DNA from 2 places in the Citrobacter sp. RHB25-C09 genome. Region 1 is predicted to be linked to the other one. Evidence: predicted binding sites of a transcription regulator. Region 1 holds the regulator's gene; the other holds the start of a gene.

Evidence for each region. Region 1 encodes LexA, which represses DNA repair genes until DNA is damaged. Its sites were predicted from a motif close to TNCTGTATGTACATACAGNA; they were not measured.
Region 2: dinB (DNA polymerase IV) is a predicted target of LexA. The motif match lies at 7,870-7,889, and genes of this name have one in related genera.

What each region holds. Positions count from the first base shown of each region.
Region 1 is NZ_CP057483.1:4,000,807-4,010,539, reverse strand. Features, by position in the region: gene ubiC (chorismate lyase) at 1-252, shown strand, start outside; gene ubiA (4-hydroxybenzoate octaprenyltransferase) at 265-1,137, shown strand; gene plsB (glycerol-3-phosphate 1-O-acyltransferase PlsB) at 1,296-3,716, opposite strand; gene HVY19_RS18960 (diacylglycerol kinase) at 3,887-4,255, shown strand; gene lexA (transcriptional repressor LexA) at 4,380-4,988, shown strand; gene dinF (MATE family efflux transporter DinF) at 5,108-6,433, shown strand; gene HVY19_RS18945 (CsbD family protein) at 6,565-6,774, shown strand; gene zur (zinc uptake transcriptional repressor Zur) at 6,853-7,368, opposite strand; gene HVY19_RS18935 (conjugal transfer protein TraF) at 7,663-8,973, shown strand; gene dusA (tRNA dihydrouridine(20/20a) synthase DusA) at 9,058-9,733, shown strand, end outside.
Region 2 is NZ_CP057483.1:1,017,152-1,026,884, forward strand. Features, by position in the region: gene HVY19_RS04775 (class I SAM-dependent methyltransferase) at 1-366, shown strand, start outside; gene rnhA (ribonuclease HI) at 363-830, opposite strand; gene dnaQ (DNA polymerase III subunit epsilon) at 894-1,622, shown strand; tRNA gene HVY19_RS04790 (tRNA-Asp) at 1,756-1,832, shown strand; gene HVY19_RS04795 (amidohydrolase) at 1,897-2,667, opposite strand; gene fadE (acyl-CoA dehydrogenase FadE) at 2,776-5,220, opposite strand; gene lpcA (D-sedoheptulose 7-phosphate isomerase) at 5,461-6,039, shown strand; gene HVY19_RS04810 (class II glutamine amidotransferase) at 6,164-6,931, shown strand; gene dpaA (peptidoglycan meso-diaminopimelic acid protein amidase) at 6,902-7,642, opposite strand; gene dinB (DNA polymerase IV) at 7,905-8,960, shown strand; gene pepD (cytosol nonspecific dipeptidase) at 9,111-9,733, opposite strand, start outside.

The DNA of each region.
Region 1 (9,733 bases):
GCGGATGGCGAGCCATGGCTTGCCGGACGTACCGTAGTGCCTGAGTCGACACTGTCCGGCCCTGAACTGGCTTTACAACATTTGGGCAAAACCCCCTTAGGGCGCTACCTTTTTACATCATCGACGTTGACCCGAGATTTTATTGAAATTGGTTGTGATGCAGCGCTGTGGGGACGCCGTTCCCGCCTGCGACTGAGCGGTAAGCCGCTGATGCTGACCGAGCTATTTTTGCCTGCATCACCGTTGTACTAAGAGGAAAATAAAATGGAGTGGAGTCTGACGCAGACTAAGCTGTTGGCGTTTCATCGCTTAATGCGTACGGATAAGCCCATCGGTGCCTTATTGCTACTCTGGCCGACGCTGTGGGCGCTGTGGGTGGCGACTCCGGGCGTACCGCAACTGTGGGTGCTGGCGGTGTTTGTCGCCGGAGTCTGGCTGATGCGCGCCGCCGGATGTGTCGTGAATGATTATGCTGACCGCAAATTTGACGGTCATGTTAAGCGCACCGCCAACCGTCCGCTACCGAGCGGCGCGGTGACTGAAAAAGAGGCCCGCACGCTGTTCGTGGTGTTGGTGCTGCTCGCTTTCCTGCTGGTGTTGACCCTCAACACAATGACCATCCTGCTATCGGTGGCCGCGCTGGCGCTTGCCTGGGTGTATCCGTTTATGAAGCGCTACACTCATCTGCCGCAGGTGGTGCTGGGCGCGGCGTTCGGCTGGTCGATACCGATGGCCTTCGCCGCGGTGAGTGAGTCCGTGCCGCTGAGTTGCTGGCTGATGTTCCTCGCTAACATTCTTTGGGCGGTAGCCTACGATACGCAGTATGCGATGGTCGATCGCGACGACGACCTGAAAATTGGTATTAAATCGACCGCCATTCTGTTTGGCCAACACGACAAGCTGATCATCGGCATCCTGCAGGTGCTTGTGCTGGTCCTAATGGCGGTTATTGGCTGGTTAAATGGACTGGGAATGAGCTATTACGGGTCAATTTTGGTCGCCGGCGCGCTGTTTGTCTGGCAGCAGAAGCTGATTGCCAACCGCGAGCGGGAAGCCTGCTTTAAGGCGTTCATGAACAACAACTACGTTGGCCTGGTGCTGTTTATCGGGCTGGCGATGAGTTACTGGCATCTATAAATCATTGCCCGGTGGCGCTGCGCTTACCGGGTCTACCAAACCGTAGGCCGGATAAGGCGGGAGCAGGCATCCGGCAATCCGCCATAAAAAACTGCACCTTAATCAGTTGGGTGTCCAACTTTTGGGGTGCAGTCCACATTGACCGGCTTTACTGTGCGTTACTCGCTTTGCGTCGCACTCTCGATGGTGAGGCGCACATCCGACGTAATTAACTCCGCCAGCATCTGGTACACCTTCATCGTTTCGCCCGGCTCGGCATCTCCGGTATCGCTGATGTATCCCTCATCACGCAGGGTCAGGACCAGTGAACTGAAGACCGCCTTATCGAAGAACTCCGGCGCGTTGATGCCGTGCAGCACGGACAGACGCTGCGCTACGGTGCGGCTTTCTTTCTCCAGCGTACCACGGTTGATTGACGGGTTCGCACTCAGCAGCCAGAAGGTAATGGCGTAACGCTGTAGCGTTTCGCGCGCCCCTGCCGCCAGCAGTTGCAGCGTGCGAGAATGCGCAGGGTTAATGTGCAGTTCGTCATTCTGAACGGAGATGAGTCCCTGGCGCTGCATCTCTTCGACCAGTGCATCAATAACGCCCGTCAACGCTTCGCGTTCCCAACGCAGGAACAGCTCCGCTTTCAGCATCGGATACAGTACTTCAACATGCTGCTGTAGCGCCGCGCGTGAAATATGGCGATGCTGGGTAATAATTGCCGCCATCAGCGAAGGCAGAACCAGCATGTGGGCAATGTTATTGCGATAGTAGGTCATGAGAACCGCCTGCTCGCGCGGCAGGATGATAATATCGCCAATGGTGTCTTTCTCGACTTCGAACTTGTTCATCTGCAACGCGTGATCGATGAGATCGCTGGCGCTGACGGATGGCACCGTCGAGTCAGGGGAGTACGGTACATTGCGCATCAAATCCAGATAACAGTTGAGTTGTTCTGTTAGCTGTTCACGGGTCAGCGAGCGCTGACGGGACGCCAGCAGTGCGGTACAGCACAGGTTCATGGCGTTAGCCGCACCAGCGTTGTTAATCCGCACCATGAGCTCTTCAGCGATGCCGTTCACCGTTGGCGTCAGCCAGGCAGGACGCACGGCTTCGATTGGATCGATCGACTCGCGCCATTCTGGAACGTGATGATTCAGGTATGTCATCAGCGGCATCGGTTCGCCGAAGTTAACATAGCCCTGACCCAGATTACGCAGCTTGCTCAGGCCGCGCAGCATCTGTGGCAGACTTTCTTTCTCTTTGGTCGCGCCACGCAGCTCTTTCGCATAGGTCCCCACTTCCATGACGTGCTCATAGCCGATGTAAATCGGCACAAGCGTGATCGGACGGGTGCCGCCGCGCAGCATGGCCTGGATGGTCATCGACAGGGTACCGGTTTTCGGATCCAGCAGACGGCCAGTACGTGAGCGTCCGCCCTCAACGAAGTATTCCACCGAATAACCACGGCTGAACAGTTCGCCCAGATACTCGCGGAAGACGGTGGAATAGAGCTTGTTGCCCTTAAAGGTACGGCGAATAAAGAACGCCCCCAGGCGGCGGAAGATCGGCCCGGCTGGCCAGAAGTTCAGGTTAATCCCGGCTGCAATGTGCGGGGGAACCAGACCCTGGTGATACAGGACGTAGGAGAGCAGCAGATAGTCCATATGGCTGCGGTGACACGGCACATAGACAATCTCGTGCCCGTCATGCGCCAGCTGGCGAACGCGCTCGGCGTTGTGGACGTTAATCCCCTGATACAGCCGGTTCCAGGTAAAGCCCAGAATACGGTCGGTCAGGCGAATCATCTCGTAAGAGAAGTTGGCGGCAATTTCTTCCATCAGCGCGATCGCGTTCTGCTGCGCTTTTTCGTGGGAGATTTTCTTACTGCGCGCTTCGTCTTCGACCGCGCGGGCAATCGCCTTCGAAGCTAGCAGTTTATTAAACAGATCCTGACGCGCAGGCAAACGCGGCCCCACGGCGGCCAGACGCTGACGGGCGAAGTGCATTCGCGCCACGCGAGCCAGTTTTTGAGCAATAATTTTATCGGTGCCGTGCTCGTCAGCCATACGGCGCAGCGAGACGGAAGGTGAGAAGCGCACAAAGCTGTCGCGACCCAGCCAGGAGACGGCAAAGAATTTTTGAATGCCGTTGAGCATGCGTAAAGGCGGGTTCACTTCCCCTTTTTCACGCCCGGGCGCGCGGCCAAACATCACCGATACTGGCACCATTTGCACATCCAGACTCGGATTGCTGCGGTGCAGGTCGAGATAGTTATGGAACAGCTTAATGGACTCTTCTTTCGGCGTGTAATAGGTAAAGACACGCGGTCCGCCGTGAATGAACACATAGCGCGGCAGCTGAGTGCCGTCGATCTCCAGCGGTTCTAATGGGTCGGGGAGGTCGTGCGCCAAACACTGAGCGCGCAGTGTCAACAAGTCCGCTTTGGAGTTGTACGGTAAAACGTACATAATGGGACGAGAGGTATCGAGCCCTAACTCCGGGGCAGGATCTGCCGGAATAGACTTGCTTTTTACCAGCACGCTTAATGGTAAATTCAGGATTTTATAGTAAATTCGTGGCCAGCCGGACATAAACGATGTAAAGCCTCTGGTTAATAGTGCAAATGCGCTGCAAGGATATCAGAAAGTCATGTGAATTTCTGTTGTATCCCGTCATACTTCGCGCCGCGTTGCATTAACTCAAAACATTTGAGTTAACAGGACAATGACATTGACGCCAATAATGCAAAAAGGTTCTTTTGATGGCCAATAATACCACTGGATTCACCCGAATTATCAAAGCTGCTGGCTATTCCTGGAAAGGTTTTCGCGCCGCATGGATTAACGAGGCCGCATTCCGTCAGGAAAGTCTCGCGGTCCTGGTTGCCGTGATCGTCGCCTGCTGGCTGGATGTGGATGCCATAACGCGCGTTCTGTTGATCGGCTCCGTCATGCTGGTGATGGTTGTTGAAATTCTTAACAGCGCCATTGAAGCGGTCGTTGACCGTATCGGCTCCGACTATCATGAACTCTCTGGTCGCGCGAAAGATATGGGGTCGGCAGCGGTGCTGCTCTCTATCATCATAGCGCTGATAACCTGGGGTATCCTGCTATGGTCGAATTTTCGTTAAGGATTTTTACGAGCGCGATTCCATAACGCTATAAATCTCCTGTTTAATGTGCAGTTTGTGGTTCCAAAATCGCCTTTAGCTGTATATACTCACAGCATAACTGTATATACACCCAGGGGGCGGAATGAAAGCGTTAACGGCCAGGCAACAAGAGGTGTTTGATCTCATTCGGGATCACATCAGCCAGACAGGCATGCCACCGACGCGTGCGGAAATCGCGCAGCGTTTGGGGTTCCGTTCCCCAAACGCGGCTGAAGAACATCTGAAGGCGCTGGCGCGTAAAGGTGTCATTGAGATTGTATCCGGCGCTTCTCGCGGCATTCGTTTGCTGCATGAAGAAGAGGAAGGGTTACCGCTTGTCGGTCGCGTTGCGGCGGGGGAACCCCTGCTGGCGCAGCAGCACATCGAAGGCCATTATCAGGTCGATCCTTCTCTGTTTAAACCCAATGCCGATTTTCTGCTGCGCGTTAGCGGCATGTCAATGAAAGACATTGGTATTATGGACGGCGATCTGCTGGCCGTGCATAAAACCCAGGATGTGCGTAATGGTCAGGTCGTTGTCGCCCGTATCGACGACGAAGTGACGGTAAAACGTCTGAAAAAACAGGGCAATAAAGTCGAACTGTTGCCAGAAAACAGCGAATTTAAGCCTATCGTCGTGGATCTTCGTGAGCAGAGCTTTACCATCGAAGGTTTAGCCGTTGGCGTGATCCGCAACGGTGAGTGGCTGTAATACCTCACACTCGGATAAGGCGTTTGTGCCAACATCCGACACCGAGCCCGGTGGCGCTGTGCTTACCGGGCTTACGAAATGCGTTCAAAACCTAAACACTCCTGCTCAGGCTTCTCCTCATGCCGTTCTTTGCTCCTGCTGATAAAGCCCTCTGGCGTCTCGCCTTACCCATGATCTTCTCCAATATCACGGTTCCTCTGCTGGGACTGGTGGATACTGCGGTGATTGGTCACCTGGATAGCCCGGTTTATCTGGGTGGTGTGGCTGTGGGTGCAACAGCCACTAGCTTTCTGTTTATGCTGTTGCTCTTTTTACGCATGAGCACAACTGGGCTAACGGCACAGGCGTTTGGTGCGAAGAACCCACAGGCACTGGCGCGTGCGCTGGTACAACCGCTCATCCTTGCGCTGGGGGTGGGGGCATTAATTGCGCTTTTACGCACCCCGATAATCGATCTGGCGCTGCATATTGTTGGCGGCAGCGAAGCGGTGCTGGAACAGGCAAGACGCTTCCTGGCGATTCGCTGGTTAAGTGCGCCGGCGTCGCTGGCGAATCTGGTTCTGCTCGGCTGGCTGCTGGGCGTTCAGTATGCTCGCGCGCCGGTTATCCTGTTGATTGTCGGCAATATCCTGAACATTGTTCTCGATTTATGGCTGGTGATGGGTCTGCACATGAACGTGCAGGGCGCTGCGCTGGCGACGGTCATTGCGGAATACTCCACGTTAGTGATTGGGCTGCTGATGGTGCGAAAGGTACTTCATTTGCGCGGCATAACCGCGGCTATGTTAAAGCAGGCCTGGCGCGGCCATTTTCGGCGTCTGTTAGCGCTCAATCGCGACATTATGTTGCGTTCGCTGCTGCTGCAACTCTGCTTTGGCGCGATCACCGTACTGGGTGCCAGACTGGGGAGCGATATTATCGCTGTCAACGCGGTGCTGATGACGCTGCTGACCTTCACCGCCTACGCGCTGGACGGCTTCGCCTACGCCGTAGAGGCGCATTCCGGGCAAGCCTATGGCGCACGGGACGGCAGCCAGTTGCTGGATGTCTGGCGCGCCGCCTGTCGCCAGGCAGGTGTCGTCGCACTGCTGTTTTCGCTGGTCTATCTGCTCGCAGGTGAACAGATTATTGCTCTTCTGACGTCGCTGACTGAGATTCAAATATTGGCCGATCGCTACCTGATCTGGCAGGTGATCCTGCCGTTAGTGGGCGTCTGGTGCTATCTGCTCGACGGCATGTTTATTGGTGCGACACGCGCAGCAGAAATGCGTAACAGCATGGCGGTCGCGGCCAGTGGTTTTGCGTTAACTTTACTGGCACTTCCTCTGCTCGGGAACCACGGTTTGTGGCTGGCGTTAGCCGTTTTTCTGGCGCTACGCGGGCTCTCTTTAGCCTATATCTGGCGTCGACACTGGCGTAACGGAACCTGGTTTTCGGCAACGTAACGGTTAAAAATTCCGAATAATGATTTTAAGCCGAGATTCCTGACTACACTTATCATTACGTTCAGCAGAAAAAATAGCGAAGCTGGGCGGTTTACTCTCGCTATTCACAGCCTAACGAAGAGGACTTTATGATGAATAAAGATGAAGCCGGTGGTAACTGGAAACAATTCAAAGGTAAAGTGAAAGAGCAATGGGGCAAACTGACCGATGATGATATGACGGTCATTGAAGGTAAACGTGACCAACTGGTAGGTAAAATCCAGGAACGCTACGGTTATCAGAAGGATCAGGCGGAAAAAGAGGTCGGTGACTGGGAAACCCGTAACGACTACCGCTGGTAACCACTACGTTTGCCTGCGGATCCAGAAATGAATTCGCAATTGTTTGCACAGGGCGGCGCAAGGGTGCCGCCCACTTATTTAACGAGATTTCTTTTTCACCAGAATGGAATGATCGTGCTGACACTCGCCAGGGTGACGGCAAGCTTCGACTTCAACACACGCAGAACAGAGGCCATGCGCTTCAATCACATTGTGACGAAGGGCGAACCCCATCTTCGCGGCCAGCGTATGCATGATATCTTCCACCCCTTCCGCACACTCTTCCTTTACCCCACCGCAACGGTCACAGATAAACATCGCAGAGGTATGGGTTGGCTGATCGAACAGATAGCACATGACATAGCTGTTGGTGGATTCCACCTTATGCACAAAACCTTGTTCAAGCAGAAAATCCAGTGCGCGATAGACCGTTGGCGGCTTAGCCTGGGGCTCTGATTCACGCAGAAGATCGAGCAGATCGTAAGCGCTAATCGCGCCTTCCTGCAGGCTCATCAGGCGTAAAACTTCAAGGCGCTGTGGAGTCAGTCGCACATTGCGTTGCGCGCACAATTTTTCAGCTTGCGCTAACAGTTCTTGCGTTGTGGGCTTTTCCATGGGGCACCTTGGTTTGCGTAGGGTGATAAACCCTCACTTTATCATGTTATGCAGGAAACGCCGAGATCCAGCCAGAGTCGCCATTTCAGACGATATATCGCCTGCTAATCTTTGCGGACCTTACAAAGTCTTCTATACATATTGAGGTACATCACAAAAAGAGAACGCTTCAGTTGTCTTCAGCATGGGGCGAATAGCGCGGTTTTTAGTGTTTTTTTCACAGCAAAAGTTCTTCTCTGCTGCGTTGATACTGGCAGAGGTGTTTCTTCACCTGCAAATAAAAACGGGTCTACTGTGAATAAAAATTTTAACTTTTCGGTGGTGGCAGTCGCGGTTTCGTTCTTAGTGTCGCAACAGGCGAACGCGGCGAATACCTGGGCGGAAGCGCGCAACGACGCGATGGGCGGAACGGGCGTAGCTTCAGCACATTATGGTAGTGGTGTCCTCATCAACCCGGCTTTGCTGGCAAAAGCGAAGCCCGAGGACAGCATTACCGTCATCCTTCCCGCGGTTGGTGCGCAAATTACCGACAAGGATAATCTCCAGGATGAAATTGACGATATCAGTGACAAAATCGATTACTACGATGATGTTGTTGATAATCTGACCCCTGGTGACATTCTGCTTAACCCCGGCGGTGTTTTGAACCAGTTCCAGGGGGCGGCGCGCGATCTGGCCGACGAACTGGAATACCTGAAGGGTAAAACGGCACATGCCAACGCGGGGGCCGGACTTGCGGTCAGCATTCCCAACGATGTGTTATCCGTGGCGTTTGTTGCGAAAGGCTATGCGCACGGTCGCGTAAGCTCGTCCATTGATCAAGGGGATATCGATTATCTGCGCAGAATTGAAGGAAGCGATGCCTATGCGCTGGTTGAAGCGGGCCGGGCGGCGTTGCAGGGGTCGGATGAAATCACTAAACACCTGAATTCTACGGCCTCCGGGCGCGCGGCGATCGTTTCGGACTATGGTGTTGCAGTGGCGCGGCAGTTTGAGGTTGGCGATGTGCCGCTGTCGATTGGCGTGACGCCGAAGCTGCAAAAAACCTGGCTCTATAATTACACGACTTCCATCTATAACTACGACAGCAGTGACTGGAACAGTAGCCGCTATCGTAACGATGACACCGGTTTTAACGTAGACGCCGGGATTGCGGCGGATTTTGGCGAAAACTGGACGGTGGGCGTGAGTGGGCAAAACCTTATCTCGCGTGATATCGATACCAAATCGATTTACATCACCCACGGTTTAACCGGTGAAACGCGCGATTATAAAGATACTTATCAGATCCGCCCGCTGGTCACCGCAGGCGTCGCCTGGCATAACGACCTGGTAACGCTCACGGCAGATGGCGATTTAACGGAAACCAAAGGCTTTAAGAGCGAAGATAACTCCCAGTACGTCGGTGTCGGTGCCGAAGTTCGCCCGCTGAACTGGCTGGCGGTCCGCGCAGGTTACCGTGCTGACGTCAAGGCGAACGACAGCAACGTCTTTACCGGTGGTGTTGGGTTTGCGCCCTTCAACCGCGTCCATGTGGACCTGATGGGTCTGTACGGCGAAGACGAAACGTGGGGCGCAGGTGCGCAGCTCAGTATGACCTTCTGATGAGGCACCGGAGACGGTTACGTCTCCGGTTTACCTTTATGCTATAGTAGCGCCCCCAATTCACCTGATGCTCAAAAAATCGCCATGTCACCTGAATTACAAACAGCCTTCCCTGCACACCGTTTCTCCATCGCGCCGATGCTCGACTGGACCGACAGGCACTGCCGCTACTTTTTGCGCCTGCTGTCTCGCCAGACGCTGCTCTACACCGAGATGGTGACAACAGGCGCAATCATTCATGGCAAAGGCGATTACCTGGCGTACAGCGATGAAGAACATCCGCTTGCCCTGCAATTAGGCGGGAGCGACCCCTCTGCATTGGCGCACTGTGCAAAACTGGCGGAAGAACGCGGTTATGACGAGATCAACCTCAACGTGGGATGCCCGTCCGATCGCGTGCAGAACGGTATGTTTGGCGCCTGTCTTATGGGGAATGCACAACTGGTCGCTGACTGCGTGAAGGCGATGCGTGATGTGGTGTCGATTCCCGTGACGGTGAAGACGCGCATTGGCATTGACGACCAGGACAGTTACGAATTTTTGTGTGATTTCATCAATACGGTTTCCGGTCACGGCGAATGCGAGATGTTTATCATTCATGCCCGTAAGGCATGGCTTTCTGGCTTAAGCCCGAAAGAAAACCGCGAGATCCCACCGCTTGACTATCCGCGTGTCTATCAGCTTAAGCGAGATTTCCCCCATTTAACTATGTCCATTAACGGCGGCATTAAGTCCCTGGAAGAGGCGAAAGCGCACCTTG
Region 2 (9,733 bases), 1.4 Mb from region 1:
GATGGCTGGCTGGTCTTAAGTGGCTTTAATCCGATAAGCCTGATGGGGCTGCGAAAGCTGGTGCCCGTTCTGCGGAAATCGTCACCCTATAACAGCCGGATGTTCACCCTAATGCGCCAACTGGACTGGCTGTCATTACTCAATTTTGAAGTGGTACACCACAGCCGCTTCCACGTGTTGCCATGGAAAAAGCTGGGTGGGACAATGCTAAGCGCACATCTTCCCGCACTGGGTTGCCTGCAACTTATTGTGGCGCGTAAGCGAACGATCCCGCTTACGCTCAATCCCATGAAACAAAACAAGAAGCAGGCGCGGATCCCTCAGGCGGTCGGAGCTACCCGGCAGTATCGCAAGCCAGACGTTTAGGCTTCGGGCTGATAGCCAATATCTTCCTGGGTGGGGTTCATTGCAGCCGCGCGGGCAAGCTCATCGCAGCGCTCGTTTTCCGGATGGCCGGCATGGCCTTTTACCCACTCCCATTTGATCTGATGTTGACCGAGTGCCGCATCAAGACGTTGCCAGAGATCGACGTTTTTTACCGGTTTTTTCTCAGCGGTTTTCCAGCCACGCTTTTTCCAGTTGTGGATCCACTGGGTGATCCCCTGGCGGACATACTGACTATCGGTGCTTAGAATAACTTCACAGTGTTCTTTTAAGGCTTCCAGGGCAACGATGGCCGCCATCAGTTCCATGCGGTTATTGGTGGTGAGGTTATAGCCTTCACTAAAGGTTTTTTCGCGTCCGCGATAGCGTAAAATCGCACCGTAACCACCCGGACCTGGATTTCCCAGGCACGAACCGTCGGTGAAAATTTCTACCTGTTTAAGCATCTCTGGTAGACTTCCTGTAATTGAATCGAACCGTAAACGACAAGTCTGACATAAATGACCGCTATGAGCACAGCAATTACACGACAGATCGTTCTTGATACCGAAACCACCGGTATGAACCAGATCGGCGCACACTATGAAGGGCATAAGATCATTGAGATCGGTGCCGTGGAAGTGGTGAATCGCCGTTTAACGGGCAATAACTTCCATGTGTACCTGAAGCCCGATCGGCTGGTGGATCCGGAAGCCTTCGGCGTTCACGGTATTGCTGATGAATTCCTGTTGGATAAACCCACCTTTGCAGAGGTGGCGGATGAGTTTCTCGACTACATCCGGGGCGCTGAACTGGTCATTCACAACGCATCGTTTGATATCGGCTTTATGGACTATGAGTTCGGTAAGCTCAATCGCGACATTCCGAAAACCAACACGTTCTGTAAAGTCACCGATAGCCTGGCGCTGGCGAGGAAAATGTTCCCGGGCAAGCGTAACAGCCTGGATGCCTTGTGTTCTCGCTATGAGATAGACAACAGCAAACGAACGCTACACGGCGCATTGCTCGATGCCCAGATCCTGGCTGATGTTTATCTGATGATGACCGGTGGTCAAACGACGATGGCATTTTCGATGGAAGGGGAAACACAGCAGCAGAATAATACCGGGATCCAGCGACTTGTGCGCCAGGCAAGTAAGCTACGCGTCGTTTTCGCTACTGATGAAGAAGTTGCTGCCCATGAGTCGCGCCTCGACCTGGTGGAAAAAAAAGGCGGAAGTTGCCTCTGGCGTGCCTGACAGTGCGGGTAATGATGTATAAATAGCCGCTCGGGCGATTTTTACAGCAAACGATTAAAAACGTGAGAAAAAGCGTTGACGAGGTGCGAGGCAATCCGTAATATTCGCTTCGTTCCCAAAAGGAACACAACGCGGAGCGGTAGTTCAGTTGGTTAGAATACCTGCCTGTCACGCAGGGGGTCGCGGGTTCGAGTCCCGTCCGTTCCGCCACTATTCAGAAAGCCTGAATCAGAAATGATTCAGGCTTTCGTCGTTTTAAGGCCACAGAAGATCCTTAACGAAGCAAAAATGAATCGGCGTCCTGCCATGAAGGAAATTTCTCGCGACACTCCTTTAACACACTTAAGGATATTTCTGCGTCAATGTGAGTGGCCTGATGCGCCTCTGCGGTGGCGATCACTTCTCCCTGTGGATTAATGACCCGGCTATCTCCGCGATAATGGTGCCCGTTGCCATCGGTACCTACCCGATTGCATCCGGCAACGTAGGCCTGGTTTTCAATGGCTCGCGCTGCAAGCAATGTCTGCCAGTGTAGCGACCGTGGCGCTGGCCAGTTGGCGACATACAGTGCCAGGTCATAATCATTCCTGTTGCGCGACCACACCGGAAAACGCAGGTCATAACAAATCAGCGGAAGGATGCGCCAGCCACGCCATTCAACCACGACGCGAGTATTTCCAGCTACGAAGTGGTGATGTTCGTCGGCCATGCGGAACAGATGGCGCTTGTCATAAAAGTGAACCGTACCTTCCGGCTCGACAAGTAAAAAACGATTTACCGGGCCGCGCTCACAGAGCAGGGCAGCACTGCCGGCGATCAGCGCCTGGGTTTGCTGCGCTTTGCTACGCATCCAGGCGATAATCTCCTCCTGAGAAAGCGATTGGTTTGCCGCCTCCATTGAGAAACCGGTCGTGAACATCTCCGGTAAGACAATAAGATCGCGTCCGGTAATGCGTTCCAGTTGATGGTCAAAATGACGTAAATTGGCTGGGCTATCCATCCATACCAGCGGTTGTTGCAGCAAGGTAATTTTCAAACCAGACACGATCGGAACTCCTCGTTGGACAGCATTTTCACACTGTAGCACGAGCTTTCGTGAAGCGCGGGGAATAAAGAACCCCGCCGAAGCGGGGTTAAAAGTGAAGTCTGAAGGTTATGCGGCTTCGACTTTACGTTGTTTCTCTGGCAGCTTTACCGGCTGAGTCGCCAGCGCTTCTGCTTCAAAATCATCGACATTGATACTGCGCAGACGGCTCTCTTCTGCTTTGATCAGGATGGCGGCTTCATCTTTATCAATTAAGCCTTTTGCCAGTGCGTTATGTGCCAGTTCATCCAGACGGGTAAAGGACAGGTTTTTGCCGATTTCTTTGCAAATCCGCTGGTGGATTGGGTCAGCCGCCATAACGTCCAGCAGCGCTTCTTCCAACAAACCAACCGGGTTGAACTCGCTCGGTGTTAAATACTGTCCGCGACCGATACGGGAACGGGTTGCACTCGGAACCTGCAAAATCTTCGCGACTTTATGATCCAGCTTGTCTGAAGGCGCCTGATAATGACGACCAGTCGGGAAAATCACCACACTCAGGAGACCAGCAACCAGACGGTTCGGGAAGTTCTGTAACAGGTCCGCCATTGCTTGCTCCGCCTGATACAGCGCATCCTGTACGCCCCAGTGAACCAGCGGCAGATCGGCTTCGTTGCGCCCTTCATCGTCATAGCGCTTCAGCACCGCAGAGGCCAGATACAGCTGGCTCAACACGTCGCCCAAACGCGCGGAGATGCGTTCGCGACGTTTCAGGCTACCGCCCAGAACCGCCATCGAGACATCAGACAGCAACGCCAGGTTTGCACTCACGCGGTTAAGGTGCTGATAGTAGCGTTTCGTCGCGTCGCGAGTCGGCGACGCGCTGGTCAGGCCGCGAGTCAGACCCAGCCAGAAGCTGCGCACTTTATTTGAACCCACATGGCCGATATGGCGGAACAGCAGTTTATCGAACACGTCCACATCGTTGTTCTGCGCCGCAGCCATCTCTTCAAGGACATACGGATGGCAACGAATTGCCCCCTGACCGAAGATCATCATGCTACGGGTCAGAATGTTTGCGCCTTCAACCGTGATAGCGATGGGGGCACCCTGGTAAGCACGCGCCAGGAAGTTACTTTCGCCCAGCATAATACCTTTACCGCCGGTAATATCCATTGCATCGATAATCGACTGTTGACCGCGATGGGTACAGTGGTATTTAACGATAGCCGACAGTACTGCTGGTTTTTCACCGAGCATGATGCCGTAGGTAATCAGAGAAGCTGCCGCATCCATGACATAGGCGTTGCCTGCGATGCGTGCTAACGGCTCTTCAATCCCTTCCATTTTACCGATGGAGATTTTGAACTGGCGGCGAATATGGGCATAGGCACCGGTCGCCATCGCGACGGATTTCACGCCGCCGGTTGAGTTAGACGGCAGAGTAATGCCACGTCCCACCGACAGACATTCCACCAGCATACGCCAGCCCTGACCGGCCATTTTCGGCCCCCCGATGATGTAGTCGATCGGCACGAACACATCTTTACCGCGAGTCGGACCGTTCTGGAACGGCACGTTAAGCGGGAAGTGGCGACGGCCAATTTCTACGCCAGGGGTGGAGGTCGGAATCAATGCACAGGTGATACCTAACTCTTCATCTCCACCGAGCAGCTTCTCAGGATCAGAAAGTTTAAACGCCAGACCCAGTACAGTCGCGATAGGGGCCAGGGTGATATAGCGTTTGTTCCAGGTGAGGCGCATACCCAACACCTGCTCGCCTTGCCATTCGCCCATACAGACGATACCGGTATCCGGAATCGCGCCGGCATCGGAACCGGCTTCCGGGCTGGTCAGAGCGAAGCATGGGATCTCCTGACCGCGAGCCAGACGTGGCAGATAGTGATCTTTTTGCTCTTCCGTTCCGTAGTGCTGCAGCAATTCACCCGGGCCTAAAGAGTTTGGTACGCCAACGGTAATCGCCAGGATCCCGGAGACACCGGAGAGTTTTTGCAGCACGCGGGACTGTGCATAAGCCGAGAATTCCAGCCCGCCATACTCTTTTTTGATGATCATGGCAAAGAAGCGATGCTCTTTCAGGAATGCCCACAGCTCAGGCGGAAGATCGGCCAGCTCATGGGTGATCTGGAAGTCGTTAGCCATGCGGCAGGCTTCTTCGACCGGACCATCGATAAAGGCTTGTTCTTCGGCAGTCAAACGTGGCTGCGGATAGTTGTGCAATTTTTTCCAGTCAGGTTTGCCCTGGAAAAGATCGCCTTCCCACCAGGTGGTGCCTGCATCAATGGCTTCTTTCTCGGTGCGTGACATGGGAGGCATCACTTTACGGAAGCCACGGAACACCGGAGCAGAAATCAACGATTTACGCATTGGCGTAATGTTAAATGGCACGAGAATAATGGCCAGAGGCACCAGAATCCAGGTTGACCATAATCCAGCAGCGCCAAGCGCAGCCGTCCATACGAGCAGAACCAGACTGCTGAGTAATAAGCTCACGCGGTGATAAAACAGCGCGCCGAGCAGAACAACGGTAGCGAGAATACTCAAAATCATCATAACGAAAAGCTCCCTTGCTTGTAGGAGGTCTGACCACTTGTGATGATATGGTTGTAGTGGATGTGAATTCTTTTATCAATGTGTTTACAAAATAATTACAACAAAGCTCACATTGTTGCCGCTTTAAGCGATACAAAAAAACAAAAAGCGGCGGTCTTTGCTATGGCTGGTGCTTCTCGCTGCCAGCGCTATCCGGTACACTGCATCCTGTCATTTACATTCATGCTGAAGGATATCCTCATGTACCAGGATCTTATTCGTAACGAACTGAACGAAGCGGCGGAAACGCTGGCTAATTTTTTAAAAGATGATGCCAACATCCACGCTATTCAGCGCGCGGCGGTCCTGCTGGCAGACAGTTTTAAAGCGGGCGGTAAGGTACTTTCCTGCGGTAACGGCGGCTCTCACTGCGACGCCATGCACTTTGCCGAAGAGTTGACGGGGCGCTACCGCGAAAACCGTCCGGGCTATCCGGCGATTGCGATTTCTGACGTCAGCCATATCTCCTGCGTCAGTAACGATTTTGGCTACGACTATGTTTTTTCTCGTTACGTTGAAGCGGTTGGCCGTGAAGGTGATGTCCTGCTGGGGATCTCTACGTCCGGTAACTCTGGCAACGTGATCAAAGCCATTGCTGCTGCGCGTGAGAAGGGGATGAAGGTCATTACCCTGACCGGGAAAGACGGTGGCAAAATGGCAGGGACTGCGGATATCGAAATTCGCGTTCCGCATTTCGGCTATGCTGACCGTATTCAGGAAATTCACATCAAAGTTATTCATATCTTGATTCAATTAATCGAAAAAGAGATGGTTAAGTAAGTCGATTCTTTCCTGTGCTTTGCCGGATGGCGACGCCGGGCGTCTTATCCGGCCTACTATAGTTTTTCGTAGGCCTGATAAGCGTAGCGCCATCAGGCAGATAATCGTTCAAGGTAGGTGATGTATGTGCGAACTGCTCGGGATGAGCGCCAATGTGCCGACCGATATTTGCTTTAGTTTCACCGGGCTGGTGCAGCGCGGGGGAGGTACCGGGCCGCATAAAGACGGCTGGGGTATCACTTTCTATGAAGGCAAAGGCTGTCGCACATTTAAGGATCCACAGCCGAGCTTTAATTCTCCCATCGCGAAACTGGTTCAGGACTATCCGATCAAGTCCTGCTCTGTCGTGGCGCATATTCGCCAGGCGAATCGTGGGGAAGTGGCGCTGGAGAATACTCATCCGTTCACCCGCGAGCTTTGGGGGCGCAACTGGACATACGCCCACAATGGACAGCTCACCGGATATAAAACGCTGGAAACCGGCAATTTTCGGCCAGTCGGTGAAACCGACAGCGAAAAAGCCTTTTGCTGGCTGCTCTATAAACTGACTCAGCGCTACCCGCGAACGCCAGGCAATATGACCGCGGTCTTTAAGTATATCGCGACTCTGGCTGCCGAATTACGGCAGAAAGGGGTATTCAATATGCTGTTGTCGGATGGGCGCTACGTTATGGCATTCTGCTCTACCAATCTGTTCTGGATCACCCGCCGTGCGCCATTTGGCGTGGCGACGTTGTTAGATCAGGACGTTGAAATTGATTTCAGTTCAGAAACCACACCGGACGATGTGGTTACAGTCATTGCCACGCAACCGCTGACGGGGAATGAAACCTGGCAAAAGATTATGCCAGGCGAATGGCGCTTATTTTGTCTCGGTGAGCGAATAGTTTGACGCCAGTTGGGGTTGAACCACTTCATGGCTCAACGGTTTGCTGACCACGTATCGGCCATCAACAACAGAAATTGCGGGTGGCTTACGGGTCTGTTCAAAATAGTCGTATCCGGGTTTTAACTGCGCCCAGAAATCTTTGTAATACGAATATTTATGGCGTTGCATGTTGGCATCGGTCATACGAAACGGGTAGATGCTAACCTGAACGCTCGACTGACCAAAGACCAGCGCGCCGGTTACAAACTGGAAGATTTCATCGATACCGTTGTCAGTCATGGCATAGCAGCCAACGGACACACAGGCACCGTGGATCATTAAATATTTGCCATCATAGCCATGAGCACGGTCATAGGCATTCGGGAAGCCAATATTGATGGCTTTATAAAAGCGGCTATCGGGTTTTAGCTGATTGCGCTGAACGCTGTAAAAGCCCTCCGGGCTTTTGAAATCGCCCTGGCGTTGTTTAGGGCCTAACCCACCGGAATAATTACAAATCTTATAGCTGTCGAGCAATTGGTACTGCTCGCCCATCTTGACGTAAAGATCAAGCGTGCGCTCTTCTTTAAAGATCTGAATATAGACAGGAGACCCCATTAACTGCTGCTTATACTCTTTACCGATCGGCGTGGCGGAGCTGTTGCTACTCAGCAAACCGGCGAATGAGACGCACGGGATCAAAAGCATCGCAATAAATAATGCGATTTTACGCATACTACTTGTTCCTTGATAAAACGATTACCCACGCCAGAAAGGCAAAATAAGATCCCAAATCAGATAAATCCGGATTTAGTGCGCTCACATTATCACCCCGGGAGTTTTTCGCAAGCCCCTCGTGTGGTGTTTACAATTTATACTAAACCGAATTCAGACATTTCTTTTATTGCGCCTGGTGTCGTTTGATTTAAGTCGCATATTACTGGCTTCTCTTTGGCTAAGTATACTGTATACTTAAACAGTGTTCGGGAGGTGGCTAATGCGCAAAATCATACATGTTGATATGGACTGTTTTTTTGCAGCGGTTGAGATGCGTGACAACCCGGCTCTGCGCGATATCCCGATTGCTATTGGTGGAAGTCGTGAGCGTCGTGGGGTAATCAGCACCGCCAACTATCCCGCGCGTAAATTTGGCGTCCGTAGCGCGATGCCAACCGGAATGGCGCTGAAGCTGTGCCCGCATCTTACTTTGCTACCCGGTCGCTATGAAGCTTATAAAGAAGCCTCCCATCAGATCCAGGCGATATTTTCCCGCTATACCTCGTTAATTGAGCCTTTATCCCTCGATGAGGCCTATCTGGACGTCACCGACAGCGTGCACTGCCACGGTTCTGCGACACTGATCGCTCAGGAGATCCGCCAGACCATTTTTAATGAGCTGCAGTTAACCGCTTCGGCCGGGGTCGCGCCGGTTAAGTTTCTCGCAAAGATCGCTTCCGACCTCAATAAGCCCAACGGGCAGTATGTCATTACCCCAGCCGATGTACCGGCGTTTTTAAAAACGCTGCCGCTGGGCAAAATTCCCGGCGTCGGCAAGGTTTCAGCTGCAAAACTCGAAAGTATGGGGCTGCGGACCTGCGGCGATGTACAGCAGTTCGATCTCGCGATGCTGCTCAAGCGCTTCGGTAAATTTGGTCGGGTATTATGGGAGCGCAGTCAGGGTATCGATGAACGTGATGTTAATAACGAGCGGCTGCGTAAATCGGTTGGCGTTGAACGTACAATGGCAGAAGATATTCACCACTGGTCCGAATGCGAAGCAATTATCGAACGGCTCTATCCAGAACTGGAACGCCGCCTGGCGAAAGTGAAACCGGATTTATTAATTGCCCGTCAGGGAGTGAAATTAAAGTTTAACGATTTTCAGCAGACCACTCAGGAACACGTCTGGCCGCGTCTGAATAAAGAAGATTTAATTTCTACTGCGCGTAAAACCTGGGACGAACGTCGCGGCGGGCGAGGGGTCAGGCTGGTGGGCTTACACGTTACGCTTCTTGACCCTCAACTCGAACGGCAATTATTGTTGGGGTTGTAAATATTCGTCGAAACCCGGTGTGGACGTTTAACGAGATGGCGTTTACAGAACGGTAATACGAGGAAAAGTGCCGGATAACGGCTTTACGTCTTTCCGGCCTACACGAAGAACCGTAGGCCGGATAAGCGTAGCGCCATCCGGCAATTTATTTTACTTCGCCGGAATGGCTTTCAGCAGTTCCGTCAGCAGCGTCCAGTAATGACCTACGCTTTCAATGTGAACCTGCTCATCCGGCGAGTGCGGACCGGTAATGGTTGGCCCAATGGAAACCATATCCATATCCGGATACGGTTTTTTGAACAGACCGCATTCCAGACCCGCGTGGATAATCTGAATGTTCGGCGTCTTGTTGAACAGGCGCTGATAGGTTTCACGCACCAGGTGCATAACCGGCGAGTTCGCATCCGGCTGCCATCCAGGATATCCGCCTTTGGCTTCAGTTTTTGCACCAGCCAGTTTACCCAGTGAATCCAGCATGCTGACCACATAGTCTTTACCGCTGTCGATCAGAGAACGGATCAGGCAGTGGATTTCGACGTTGTCGTCAGTCATGGTCACCACGCCCACGTTCAGAGAAGTTTCCACCACGCCTTTAGCAACGTCGGAATTGCGGATCACGCCGTTAGGCGTTGCGTTCAGCAGGCGGATAAAGCTGTCACGAGACTGTGCAGTCAGCGCGGCTTTATCGTTAGTGGTGCTTTCCAGCGATACGAGCAGATTCTTCTCTTTCTCGGCCAGTTCGTTTTTCAGGATGTCCTGATAAGTATTCACCA